One region of the Streptomyces sp. NPDC005070 genome, then DNA from elsewhere that is predicted to be linked to it. Evidence: riboswitches for the same ligand, from Rfam matches in the RefSeq annotation. Region 1 holds a riboswitch; each other region holds the start of a gene.
What was found. Region 1 has a riboswitch for cobalamin ahead of metE (5-methyltetrahydropteroyltriglutamate--homocysteine S-methyltransferase). Riboswitches for the same ligand answer to the same signal wherever they lie in the genome.
Positions count from the first base shown of each region.

Region 1 (3,211 bases):
GCCGAGACGGGCGCGCTGGGCCGCCGCCCGCCCGGCATAGGGCTGGGAGCGGCGGCCGTCGGCATCCGTGACGGCTGTGATGCGGGCCCGGACCGCGGGGTCGTACGTGATCGGCGAGTTCATCCGCGAGGCCACATCGGCTCGGTTCGCGGCGAGTTCGCCCGTGATCGCGTCGGTGCCGAGGCCAAGTCCCTTGGCGAGGGTGACGATCTCGGCGGTCTTCTGCCGTGCGAAGGCGAGCCAGCGCAGGAGTTGCGGGTCGATGTCCAGTTCGGCGGTCGCGTCGAGCGGGACGTGGAGCAGGGAGCAGGACGCCGACACGTCGACCCGGTCGGCGAGACCCAGCAGGGTGCCGAGGGTGGCCAGGGACTTGGCCAGGTCGTTGATCCAGATGTTGCGGCCGTTGACGACACCGGCGACAAGTCGCTTGCCGGGCAGGCCGCCCACGGCCGCGAGGGCGTCGAGGTTGGCGGCCCCGGCGTCGGTGAAGTCCAGGGCGAGTCCGTCGACGGGGGCCTTGGCCAGCACCGGCAGGGCGTCGCCGAGCCGGTCGAAGTAGGAGGCGACCAGAAGCTTCGGCCGGTCGGTGAGGGAGCCGAGAGCGTCGTAGGCGCGGGCGGCGGCGTCCAGTTCGGCCGAGGTGCGGTCCTGGACGAGGGCGGGCTCGTCGAGCTGAATCCACTCGGCTCCGGCCGCGCGCAGGTCGGCGAGGACCTCGGCGTACACCGGCAGCAGTCGGTCCAGCAGGGTGAGCGGCTCGAAGTCCGCGGGCACGCCCGGGGCGGGCTTGGCGAGCAGCAGGTAGGTGACCGGGCCGACCAGCACCGGGCGGGCGCCGAGCCCGAGGGCAAGGGCCTCGTTCAGCTCGGCGACCTGCTTGGTGGAGTCGGCCACGAAGACGGTGTCCGGTCCCAACTCGGGCACCAGATAGTGGTAGTTGGTGTCGAACCACTTGGTCATCTCCAGCGGCGCGACATCCTGCGTGCCGCGGGCCATGGCGAAGTAGCCCTCCAGGGCGTCCGCCTCACGGGCGGCCTGGTGGCGGGTGGGGATCGCGCCGACCATGACGGTGGTGTCCAGGACGTGGTCGTAGTACGAGAAGTCGCCGGTCGGAACCTCGTCGATGCCGGCTGCGGCGAGCCGGCGCCAGTTGGCGGCGCGCAGGTCGGCGGCGGCGCGGTGGAGGGCGTCGGCGGTGACGCGGCCCTTCCAGTAGCCCTCGATCGCCTTCTTCAGTTCCCGGTCGGGTCCTTGGCGGGGGTAGCCGTGCACGGTGGCCCGTGCTGCCGCGGTCGCGGACTTCGCTGTCACGGAAATCTCCTTCGCGAGATATCTCCCTGGGATCCCGGTAACGGGACGCGAGCGCGAAGGGGTGACGAACCGGGCGGAAGCGACCACGCGCGGCGCGGCGCGGTCTTCCGTCCGATATGTACGCCGACCCGCCCACGAGGTCACCGGGATATCCGCGCACGAGTGTTTTCGCGCGCGGGCAACGGGCAGGTCTTCGGACTCACGGGCACGTCTCCTCGTACACACTTCGTACGAGCCATACGAGACACCTATTGGCCGTCGCTTCCCAGGCCCTGTTCGTCGGGTCCAGTGCGTATGACGGCGGTCGTTCCCGCTCACCGCTGCGGGGCAGTCCCGGATTCCCACCGGGTTCCCTCTTGCGACGCATCCCGCCTGGCGGACGGGGCGAACCAGCTGCACCGCCCAGCCTAGGGCAATCCACCCGCGCGGCCGATCACATCCGGCGTTCGGATGGCGAGGTGGGACACGGAGTGGGGCCCTGGGACGCGGCGACAGCGGAGGGGCGGGAAGCGCCTCACAGCGAGCTTGAGCGGGCCCATCGGATGGGCGCAGCCCCGCTCCATTCCGGTGTCGATGTCGGCCGCGGTGGCGAAGCCCGACTCCGCCATCCGGACGGCCGCCAGCAGATACGGAATCAGCAGGGCGTTGACGACGAAGCCGGCCCGGTCCCGTGAACGGATCACCGTCTTGCCGAGCGTGCCCGTGACGAAGCCCTCGACAGCGGTCACGGTCTCCGGTGAGGTGTGCAAGGAAGCCACGACCTCCACCAGCGGAAGCACTGGCACCGGATTGAAGAAAATGCAGTCCCACCACGCGGTCGGCGCGACTGGTGGCCATGCCGAGACGCATCACCGGCAAGGAGGAGGTGTTCGTCGCGAAGACCGCCTCCGGATCCTCGACGATCTTGTCGAGGGCGGCGAACACCTCTGTCTTGGCGTCGGCGTTCTCGATGACCGCCTCGACGACGAGCTGCCGGTCTGCCAGGTCGTCCAGACTGCCCGTGAAGACGATGCGGGCGAGGGTGTCCCGCGCCGCGTGCGGCTCCAACTTGCCTCGCTGTACGGCCCGGTCGAGGGAGGCGGCCACCCGTTCGCGGGCCGCGTGGGCGGCCGTCGCGTCGGCCTCGCAGACCACCGTGTCCAGCCCGGCCCGCGCGCAGACCTCGGCGATCCCGGCGCCCATTTGGCCGCCGCCGACCACACCCACGCGCATGAAGCGGGCACTCATGATCGGGCCTCCGCGTGGCACACGAGGTGCCCGGAGTAGGCGTCCGGAGTGAAGAAGAGCGGCAACTCGCCGCTGAGGGCGGTGCGTTCGAAGAGGCCGCGTACCTCGTAGAGGTCCGCCCACGGGTACTCGGCGCCGAGCGCGGCGAGTTCCTCCTCGAGCAGGTCGAGCACGGTCAGCCGGTCGATCACCCGGTGCCGCAGCCATTGCCAGATCTGCACGCGGGCGATCTCGGCGGTCGTCGCGTCCTCCATGAGGCCGTACAGGGCGACGCTGTGTTCACACAGCTCGTAGACCACGGCGGCCGAAGAGGTCCGCTACGAAATCGAACGCCTCACCGACCGCTACGGCCTCGGCTATGAAACCGTCTGCCACCGCCTGTCCACCTTCCAGCGCCCCCGCCTGCGCGGCGTCCCCTTCTCCTTCGTCCGCGTAGACCGCACCGGGAACATGTCCAAACGGCAGTCCGCCACCGGCTTCCACTTCTCCCGGGCCGGCGGCACCTGCCCTCTTTGGAACGTGTACGAGGCGTTCGCCGCGCCCGGTCGCATCCACGTCCAGATCGCCGAAATGCCCGACGGGCAGCGCTACTTGTGGACCGCGCGGGTGATCACCCGCCACCGCGGCGGCTGGGGCGAGCCCGACAAGACCTTCGCCATCGGCCTCGGCTGCG
Region 1 is NZ_JBSFZS010000001.1:24,889-28,099, forward strand. Features, by position in the region: gene metE (5-methyltetrahydropteroyltriglutamate--homocysteine S-methyltransferase) at 1-1,311, opposite strand, end outside; cobalamin riboswitch at 1,479-1,721, opposite strand; partial or broken gene ACWEBX_RS00105 (3-hydroxybutyryl-CoA dehydrogenase) at 1,830-2,538, opposite strand; partial or broken gene ACWEBX_RS00110 (malate synthase A) at 2,535-2,813, opposite strand; partial or broken gene ACWEBX_RS00115 (short-chain fatty acyl-CoA regulator family protein) at 2,836-3,211, shown strand, end outside.

Region 2 (3,211 bases), on a different contig from region 1:
AAGGTCATCCAGCCGTTGCCGGTCTGCGCGAGGGTGCGCATCATGCGGCCGTAGAGGTCGCGGGCCGGGATGGTCTTCCTGGCGAGGCCCGCCTCCTCGGCCTTGCGGTAGGCCGCGTCGAACGCATCGCCCCACAGGTCGACCAGTTCCGGCACGTCGGCGGGGGAGAACAGCGACCAGACGCCGTCCTCGTTCACCCGGCGCATGAACTCGTCCGGGATCCAGTGCGCGAGGTTCAGGTTGTGCGTACGCCGGGCGTCCTCACCGGTGTTGTCGCGCAGCTCCAGGAACTCCTCGATGTCGGAGTGCCAGGTCTCCAGGTAGACCGCCGCCGCGCCCTTGCGCCGGCCGCCCTGGTTCACCGCGGCGACCGAGGCGTCGAGGGTCTTGAGGAACGGGACGATGCCGTTGGAGTGCCCGTTGGTGCCGCGGATCAGCGAACCGCGCGAGCGGATGCGGGAGTAGGACAGGCCGATGCCGCCCGCGTGCTTCGACAGGCGTGCCACCTGGTGGTAGCGGTCGTAGATGGAGTCCAGCTCGTCCAGCGGCGAGTCGAGGAGGTAGCAGGACGACATCTGGGGGTGCCGCGTACCGGAGTTGAAGAGCGTGGGGGAGGAGGGGAGGTAGTCCAGCCGGCTCATGAGCCGGTAGAGCGCGGTGACTTCCTCCACGGAGCGGACGGTGTCGTCCTCCGCGAGACCGCAGGCCACCCGCAGCATGAAGTGCTGGGGCGTCTCGACGACCTTGCGGGTGATCGGGTGCCGGAGCAGATAGCGGGAGTGCAGCGTGCGCAGCCCGAAGTAGCCGAAGCGGTCGTCGCCCTGGAGGTCGATCAGCGCGTCGAGGCGGGCCGTGTGCAGCCGCGCGAACGCGGCCGTGCGGTCGGCGATCAGGCCCTCGCGGTGGCCGACGGCGACCGACTCGGAGAAGGTGGTGACGCCCTGGGACGCGGCCTCCGCGGTGATGGTGACCGCGAGCAGACGGGCGGCCAGCCGCGAATAGGCGGGGTCCTCGGAGATGAGACCCGCGGCCGCCTCGGTGGCCAGTTCGCGCAGCTCGGCCTCGTCGGCGCGGGCGGACCGGCCGCGCAGCGCCGCCGCGGCGACCCGGCCGGGGTCGGCGTCGGGGAGGTCGGCGGTCAGATCCGTCAGGGTCCGCAGCAGCACGGTCCCGGGACCGTCGGTCTCCACCGGGGCCTGCGGCGCGGTCACTGAAGCCGGATCGGCTGGCGCGATGGTCACGTGGGCTCTCCTCGCTCGGCACGGGACCTTGCGGGCGGGCAGGGGCACACGGGAGCGCTTTCGGGCAGCAGCGCACCGCGTCCACCGGCCCATTCCGCGAGGCCCGGACGTCGTCGGCACCCGGGCCGGACGGCCGGGGCGCGCTGTCGGCAGGTCCTCGGACTGACGCGAGTACGGGCACACGCAGACGCGAACACGCACAAGTAACACCGTTGCGGGACAGTTCCGGATTCGCACCGGATTCCCCTGCGGCGACAGCGACCATGAGCATACATCTTGTGTCGGGCTCCGGGACTGCCCCCACATGTTGTGTCCGCTGGGTGTTCGAGAGCGCTACGGAGCGTGCCGGAGCGTCAACTCGTAAGTGAGCAGCCGGATGTCGTCGAGCTCCGGAAAAGGGTTCCAGTCGCGGTCCGGGGTGCGGGTGAAGCCGATGCGCTCGTAGAGGCGGTGGGCGCTCAGCATGGTGCGCTGGGTGGACAGCACGAGGCGCGCGCAGCCCTCCAGGGCCCGTGCCCGCGCGACGCAGGCGCGCACGAGGGCCTCGCCGGCGCCCCGGCCGCGCGCCTCCCGCGCGACCGCGAGCATCCGGATCTCGGCCTCCCCGTCGCGCGCCGAGTCGGCCATGGGGCCGCCGTCCGCCGCGAAGGTCACGCTGCCGAGCACCCGGTCCCCCTCGGCGGCGACCAGCACCTCGGCGACGGCCGCGCGCCCCGCGACGTCCCGCAGCCTTCCGAGGTACGCGTCGCTCTCCCCGAAGTCGAGCAGCCCGTCCCCGAGATAGGCCCGGGCCGCGATCTCGCCGATGGCGGAGTACTCCTCGGGCCGCGCCGGCCGGATGACGATGTCCATGCGGCGAGTGTGCCCGACCGGCACGGCGACGGGCCGCCGGTTTTCCTCCGGCGGCCCGTCGTTCACGGCTGTCGCGGCACCCGGCCCGAGGGACGGGTCCCTGTGGACCGGGACCGGTCCCCGGCGTCTCCTAGTGGCTCGCGTCCGCCGTCGCCGGCGGGAGTTCCGTCTCGACGCCCGTGTCGCCCGCGTCGGCCGTGTAGTCCCCGGGCGAGGTCTCGTCCACGCCCTCCGGGGCCTTGAGCGCCCGGAGGACGAATGTCAGGACGACGGTCACGGCCACGTTCAGGACGAACGCCGTCAGGCCGATGTAGCCGATCTCCCCGATGCCGGGGATCTCCTTCGAGCTGCCGCCGAAGTGCTTCTGCGTCGGGGAGGCCACCCCGTAGGCGGCGATCGTGCCGTAGAGCATGCCGACCGCCCAGCCGCCCAGCAGCGCCCAGCGGTGGAACCAGCGGGTGAAGAGACCGCCCACCAGCGAGGGGAAGGTCTGCAGGATCCAGATGCCGCCCAGCAACTGGAAGTTGATCGCGACGGTCTTGTCCATGGTCAGGACGAAGACCAGCGCGCCCACCTTCACCAGCAGCGAGACCAGCTTGGAGACCCGGGTCTCCTGCCGCGGGGTCGCGGCCGGGTTGATGAAGTCCTTGTAGATGTTGCGGGTGAAGAGATTCGCGGCCGCGATCGACATGATGGCCGCCGGGACGAGCGCGCCGATGCCGATGGCGGCGAAGGCGACGCCCGCGAACCAGTCGGGGAACATGTCCTCGAAGAGCTGGGGGATGGCGAGCTGGCCGTTGGTGACCTTCACGCCCGCCGCGATCGCCATGAACCCGAGCAGGGCGAGCAGGCCCAGCATCAGCGAGTACAGCGGCAGGATCGTGGTGTTGCGGCGGATCACCTCCCGGCTGCGGCCGGACAGCGTCGCGGTGACCGAGTGCGGATACATGAACAGCGCCAGCGCCGAGCCGAGCGCGAGGGTGGCGTACGTCCACTGGCCCGCCTCGGCGGGGACGATCCCGCCGGCTCCCGCGGCCGTGTACTTGGCGCCCGCCGCCTTGAAGATCTCGTCGAAGCCGCCCAGCTTGATCGGGATGTAGATGATGGCCACCGCGATC
Region 2 is NZ_JBSFZS010000084.1:25,501-28,711, forward strand. Features, by position in the region: gene ACWEBX_RS25760 (ribonucleoside-diphosphate reductase subunit alpha) at 1-1,241, opposite strand, end outside; cobalamin riboswitch at 1,373-1,522, opposite strand; gene ACWEBX_RS25765 (GNAT family N-acetyltransferase) at 1,575-2,093, opposite strand; gene mctP (monocarboxylate uptake permease MctP) at 2,224-3,211, opposite strand, start outside.
Region 2: it holds a riboswitch for cobalamin, as region 1 does, so the genes downstream of both, ACWEBX_RS25760 (ribonucleoside-diphosphate reductase subunit alpha) here and metE (5-methyltetrahydropteroyltriglutamate--homocysteine S-methyltransferase) in region 1, are expected to answer to the same signal.

Region 3 (3,211 bases), on a different contig from region 1:
CCGCTGATGTCACCGCTGTTGATGTTCGCGGTCGAGTAGTTCATGTCCGTCGCCGGGCTGCTCTCGGAGTAGTAGTAGAAGGTGCCCGTGTCCTGGTTCTTCCAGCCCGCGAAGATGACGGCGTGCTCGGAGTAGTCGTTCAGCGCGTCACCGGGCAGGAGGGCGGCCTTGCTGATCTGCGTGCTCGCGCTGGAAAGCGTCTCGGTCGTCAGGGAGTTGGTGAGGTGCCAGGCCATGGAGACGAAGCCGGAGCAGTCCGTGCGGTAGGAGTGGTCGCCGTCGACGTCCACGGCGGAAGCGCCCTGGTCGTACTGGACGTTGCGGGTGTACCAGTTCTTGGCCCGGTCCATGACCTCGCTGCGGTAGATGGTGCCGCCCTGGACGGACTTCGGCGGCGCCGACGGCACGTAGGCGCAGTTGTTCGCGTAGGCCGACAGCAGGCTCTGGGTCCAGCCGGAGGCGTCCACCGGGTCGTCGGAGTGGTACGTGACGTCGCTGCCGTCACCGTCGGTCGGGTCGGCGTCGGAGTACCAGTACATGCCGCCGTTGGTTCGGCCGTAGTAGAGGCCGCCGCCGGGCGAGGAGAGCGAGTCGACCGCCGACCAGCCGCTCGCCTTGAGGACGGAGAGGTCCCAGTCGTCCACTCCGTTGATCTTGTAGCTGAGCAGTCGGCCGTCCGCGGTCGAGGCGACGATGCGGTCGTCGCCCGCGGCGGCGAGCGTCTTGAGGACGAAGCCGGTGTCGATCACGACGTGCTGGCCTATGTGGGCCGAGCCGGCGGGCTTGGGCTGCGAGACGAGGTACTGGTGGAGCTGGCCGTCGACGGTTCCGTAGAGGTGGCCGGCTCCGTCGTAGACCATCTTGTCGAAGGTCCAGCCGCCGTCCCAGATCTTGACGACTCCCGCGACCCCGAGGGAGGTGTTGTTCGTCTGGATGTCGACCCGGTAGAGGTCGCCGGTGGTCGACGTGACCAGGACCGTGTTGAAGTTGAGCGTCGCCATCGCCTTGGGCGTGAAGCCGAGGTTCGGGCCGATGAGCGTCTTGACGCGGTTGCCCGTGTCCGGAGCGATCTGCGTGTACGTCAGCCGGCCGTCCGACAGCGTCCCGTACATCGACACGTCACCGGAGCACGACGCGACGGCGTGGGCGGCGCCGGCGGTGGTGGCCACCATGCCGAGGGACATCGCGCCGACGGCGGCGACGGCTGCGGTGGTACGGCGGACGGCGTGGCTGAACTTCATGATCTCTCCTGCGGTGTGGAAGGGGAACGGGCGAAGGCACGTCACCGACCGCCCGGCTGCCCTGCAGGTGCAGCCGTGGAGGTCGTCCCGGGTGTGTCGCCCGGTGGCAAGAACTACTTTCGCCGCAGGTCACGAGGGGTGGAAGAGAGATCGGCTGGACGCAAACGTCCTTGGCCTGTTACGTCCTGACAGGGCATCGAAAGGCCCCGGGACGCCACACTCGGGCGTCCCGGGGCCGGTCGGCCGTGTTGGTGCGCAGGCCTCAGGAATCCGCCGGGCGCCTCGGCGGGGCGAAGGTGTACAGGTCGAGGATGTCCGGCGGCGGAGCCACTCCCGGACCGCCGGCGCGCACCCAGGCCACGATGTCCTCGGTCGCGTCCGGGTCGTTGACGAGTCCGAGCCAGACGGGCCGTGCGCCGGCGGCCCGGCCCGCGGCGGACGGCTGTACGACGATGACGTTGGCCTGGTCGCACACGTCGAGGCATGCGGAGACGCGCACCGGTACCTCCGCGCGCAGCCGCGCGGTCTGCGCGGCGTGATCCACTCCGGTCACCTTGGGACTGCCGCAGCAGCAGTCCCGGCACACGACGACCCGGCACGGCACGGGTCCGCCCACCCCCACGGACTCGCCCGGCATCTCTTCCGACGGCGTCTTGGGCACAGCCCACCACTCCCCACCCGGGGAGATCCGCCCCGGTGTTGATCGAGGAGGCGACCGCGTGAGTCTCCTGGCTCCCGGATCCCGAACGCTCCGCCCCCGCACCCCGGTCGGGGTGGTGGCCCGTGCTGCTCGCTCGCCGGTCACAGTGGCGGGACCGCGCCGGATTCACACCGGCTTCCTCGTTCCGCCGTCGCCCTATGTCGCCGATCATCATGTCATCCACCGATGTCGGTGTCCGTTCGCCGCCGGTGTCGCGCGGCTTCGGCGGCTGGGATGGGTCCATGACTTCTCAGCGAGACATGAACGGCAAGGTGGCCCTCGTGACCGGCGGGAGCCGGGGTATCGGGGCCGCGACGGCGCTGCGGCTGGCCCGCGAGGGCGCGGACGTGGCCATCACCTATGTGAGCGGCAAGGAGGCCGCGGAGGACGTCGTACGGGGTGTGGAGGCGCTCGGGCGCAGGGCGCTCGCCCTGCGCGCGGACGCCTCCGACGCGGCGGAGGCCGGCACGGTGGCGGACCGGGTCGTCGCGGAGTTCGGGCGGCTCGACGTCCTCGTCAACAACGCCGGGGTGGGGGTCCTGGGTCCGCTCGCATCCCTGACCCTGGCGGACGTGGACCGGGTGCTCGACGTGAACGTCCGGGGGGTCTTCCTGGCTTCCCGGTCGGCCGCGCCGCACCTCGGGGACGGCGGGCGGATCGTCACGATCGGCAGTTGCATGGCGCAGCGCGTCCCCGGTCCGGGAGGGACGCTCTACGCGATGAGCAAGTCCGCGCTGATCGGCCTGACCAAGGCACTGGCGCGGGAACTCGGCGGCCGCGGGATCACCGCCAACATCGTCCATCCCGGTCCCGTAGACACGGACATGAACCCGGCGGACGGCCCGTACGCGGCGGGCCAGAGCGCGCTGACCGCGGTGGGCCGCTTCGGTGCCGCCGACGAGGTCGCGTCGATCGTCGCGTATCTGGCGGGGAGCGAGGCGGGATACGTCACGGGGGCGGAGTTCGCGGTGGACGGCGGACACGCGGCGTGACGACCCCGGGGCCGGCCCTGCGGAGGGCCGGCCCTGCCGGGACGGACCGCGGCGACGCCGCGGGGGCCGCTCCCGGGCGGCCTCCGCGCGGGCCTCGGCGGCGCGCCCGGCCGGGGGGCGGAATCGGGCGGCTCAGCCGCCGAGTTCCTGGTGGCGTGCCGTCAGGCGGGACGCCCCCTCCTCCGTGAGGGAGCCGAAGAGGCGCAGGCGGGAGATGCCGCCGTCCGGGAAGATGTCCACGCGCGCGTGCGTGGCGACGGCGGGTGCCGCGAGGGTGA
Region 3 is NZ_JBSFZS010000076.1:18,537-21,747, forward strand. Features, by position in the region: gene ACWEBX_RS24375 (tachylectin-related carbohydrate-binding protein) at 1-1,241, opposite strand, end outside; gene ACWEBX_RS24380 ((2Fe-2S) ferredoxin domain-containing protein) at 1,504-1,878, opposite strand; cobalamin riboswitch at 1,943-2,117, opposite strand; gene ACWEBX_RS24385 (3-oxoacyl-ACP reductase family protein) at 2,184-2,933, shown strand; gene alc (allantoicase) at 3,066-3,211, opposite strand, start outside.
Region 3: it holds a riboswitch for cobalamin, as region 1 does, so the genes downstream of both, ACWEBX_RS24380 ((2Fe-2S) ferredoxin domain-containing protein) here and metE (5-methyltetrahydropteroyltriglutamate--homocysteine S-methyltransferase) in region 1, are expected to answer to the same signal.

Region 4 (3,211 bases), on a different contig from region 1:
TCATGGTGCCAACTATCCTCGGTATGTGACAACTAACGTCTGTGGTCACAGTCCGTCAGCGCCGCACCCGGGGCATCCCGAGCCCGATCCACGAGATGATCTCCCGCTGGATCTCGTTGTTGCCGCCGCCGAAGGTGAAGATCACGGCCGACCGGTAGCCGCGTTCGAGCTCGCCGTGCAGGACGGCGCCGGCGGAGCCCTCCTTGAGGACACCGGGGGCGGCGACGATCTCCATCAGCCAGGCGTACGCGTCCCGGCGCGCCTCGGAGCCGTACACCTTGACGGCGGAGGCGTCCTGCGGGGTGAGCGTGCCCTCCTGGACGGCGTTCACCATGCGCCAGTTGAGGAGTTTCATGGCGTCCAGCCGGGTGTGCGTGCGCGCGAGGAGGCGGCGCACCCAGGGCAGGTCGACGACGCGGCGGCCGTCGGCGAGCTTGGTCTCCATCGCCCAGCGCTGGACGTCGTGCAGGGCGCGGATGGCCATCGTGCCGTGCGCGGCGAGGGTGACGCGCTCGTGGTTGAGCTGGTTGGTGATCAGCCGCCAGCCCTTGTTCTCCTCGCCGACCCGGCGCGTGGCGGGGACGCGGATGTTCTCGTAATAGCTGGCCGTGGTGTCGTGCGAGGCGAGCGTGTTGATGATCGTGCACGAGTAGCCGGGGTCGGAGGTCGGTACGAGGAGCATGGTGATGCCCTTGTGCGGCGGGGCGTCCGGATCGGTGCGGACCGCGAGCCACACCCAGTCCGCCGTGTCACCGTTGGTCGTCCAGATCTTCTGTCCGTCGACCGTGTAGTGGCCGCTCTCCTCGTCGCCTTCCCGCACGGCCCTGGTCCGAAGCGCGGCGAGGTCGGTACCGGCGCCGGGCTCGCTGTAGCCGATCGCGAAGTCGATCTCGCCGGCGAGGATCTTCGGCAGGAAGTACGACTTCTGCTCCTCCGTGCCGAACCGCATGATCGTCGGCCCCACGGTGTTGAGCGCCATCAACGGCAACGGCACTCCGGCCTGGGCCGCCTCGTCGAAGAAGATGAACTGCTCCATCGGGCTCAGACCCCGCCCGCCGTACTCCTTGGGCCATCCGACCCCGAGCCAGCCGTCCGTGCCGAGGCGTCGGATCGTCTCGCGGTAGAAGCGCTTCTGCGCCGCCGGATCGCCGTAGCGCGCGTAGGCGTTGTCCGGTACCAACTCGGTGAAGTAGAGACGTAGTTCGGTCCGCAACCGCTGCTGCTCCGGCGTGTATTCGAGATGCACGGCGCCTCCTGCCTCCCCGGGCCCGACCTGACGGCGCACACCGTAGAACGCGTTCCAGAAATAGGGAATGCCGATGACGCCGACGCCTCCCGGAGGATGCCGGGCTGAGGGGCGGGGGGCGGCCGCTGGGCGCGTGCGCACACGCGAGGGGGCGGTGCCCGGTCGTCCGGGGACCGCCCCCTCGTGCGGGCCGGTTTCCCGGCCCTCGCGGAATATCGTGGCTCGTACGTTCCCCGCAGCCGTCAGTGGCAGGGGAACCCGAGCAGATGCCGGGCGTCGTGGACCCATTCGTGGACGTTCTCGCCGGAGACGAGGGAGGTGGCGCCCTGTTCGGCGCCGACGAAGTAGAGCAGGACCAGCATCAGGATGCCGAAGAACGCCGCCCAGGGGACGATCGCGCCGATGGGCAGCTTGGCGGGAACGGCGGTGGGCGTGGCGGTCGGCTGAACGACGGACTGCGCCATGGGGCAGAACCTCCCGGGGAACTCGCGTCCCATTTCGGTGGTGCACAGGACGACAGTCACGGGTCTGACTTGCCCGCGTCCGTCACCCCTGGCCGGAGTGACATGTGCCGGGCTTACAGTGGCGCGACCGTGCCGGATTTCCACCGGGCTTCCGCCGAACCGTCGTCAATATCCATGTGACGGTACCGCGAAGCCGCCGACCCGGCCAAGGGCGCATACCTCCGCGCTCCGTGCGCCCCACGGTTCATGGGGCAGGGAGGCAGGGAGGCAACTTGCCTGATGGGCCCGGGGGTTCCGCCTCCGCTCGGGCACGACACACCATGGTGGACCATGGAGCATCGTCCAGGTCCACGACCCAAGAGAGTGAAGGCATGACCAGCCGAGTGATCTTGATCTCCGCGGCGATCGGCGAGGCGCTGCGCGAGGCCCGCTTCGACGACGGGAGTCCGGTGGACGCCTCGGGCCTGCGGGCCGCCCGGGCGGCAGCCGACGCGGGCGCCGTTCCGGCGGGCGGGCGCCTGTGCGTCTCCCCCACCGTGCGATGCCAGCAGACCGCCGAGGCGCTCGGGCTCGAAGGCGCCGTCGAGGCACCGGAGTTGGCGTCGCTCGATGTGGGCCGCTGGCGCGGGGCGACGCTGGCCGAGGTGAGCGTGAAGGAGCCGGAGGCGGTGGCGCGCTGGCTCGCCGATCCGGCGTCGGCTCCGCACGACGGCGAGTCGGTGCGGACGTTCTGCGATCGAGTGGCGGAACACCTGGACGCTGCGGCCGGTTTCGACGGCCGAACCGTCGCCGTGGTGGAGCCCGAGGTCGTACGGGCCCTGGTGGTACGGGTGTTGGGCGCTCCGGACCAGGCGTTCTGGCGCGTGGACGTACCGCCGCTCACCGTCACGGAGTTGAGCGGGCGCGCGGGGCGCTGGAACCTCCGCGCAGGACGCCCGCTCGTCGGGTCGGCCTGACCCGGACGGCCCGGGGTCTGACCCGAGCAGACCTGGGCCGGACCGGGACAGTCCTGAGCCTGACCCGGGCGAACCGGGGCCTACCTGGGTGACCTGGAGTCCGACTCGGGCATGTTGCCGCCCGACACTCGCGGCTCGCGGCTTCACCGCAGTGTGGCGATGAAGTCCGTGCACGAGAGGGCGCATTCACGGCATTTCCGCGCGGCGGCCTCCGACCCCGGACACGCGTCGAAAGCCTCGGCACACTCCAGACAGACGTCCCGGCACCACTCCAGTCGAGCGCGGAGCTCCCGGTCGCTCGGCCCCGGATGACGGGACAGTACATGGCAGGTCGCCTCGCAGACCTCCGCGCACAAAATGCCCGAACGTCGCGCGGCCTCCTGCCGCTTCGGCCCGTCCGGATCCATGAGGCTCGCGCGCAGCGTGGAGGTCCTGGCACATTCGGCACAGGTCCGGGCGCACTCGAAGCGGTCCTCCAAGTACCGGAAGAGCTCCTGCTGTGAAGGCGTCGTCGTCACAACAGGCGGGTAGCCGGAGGGAGTCGG
Region 4 is NZ_JBSFZS010000022.1:12,709-15,919, reverse strand. Features, by position in the region: gene ACWEBX_RS10530 (acyl-CoA dehydrogenase family protein) at 56-1,246, opposite strand; gene ACWEBX_RS10525 (CbtB domain-containing protein) at 1,489-1,710, opposite strand; cobalamin riboswitch at 1,749-1,888, opposite strand; gene ACWEBX_RS10520 (histidine phosphatase family protein) at 2,082-2,666, shown strand.
Region 4: it holds a riboswitch for cobalamin, as region 1 does, so the genes downstream of both, ACWEBX_RS10525 (CbtB domain-containing protein) here and metE (5-methyltetrahydropteroyltriglutamate--homocysteine S-methyltransferase) in region 1, are expected to answer to the same signal.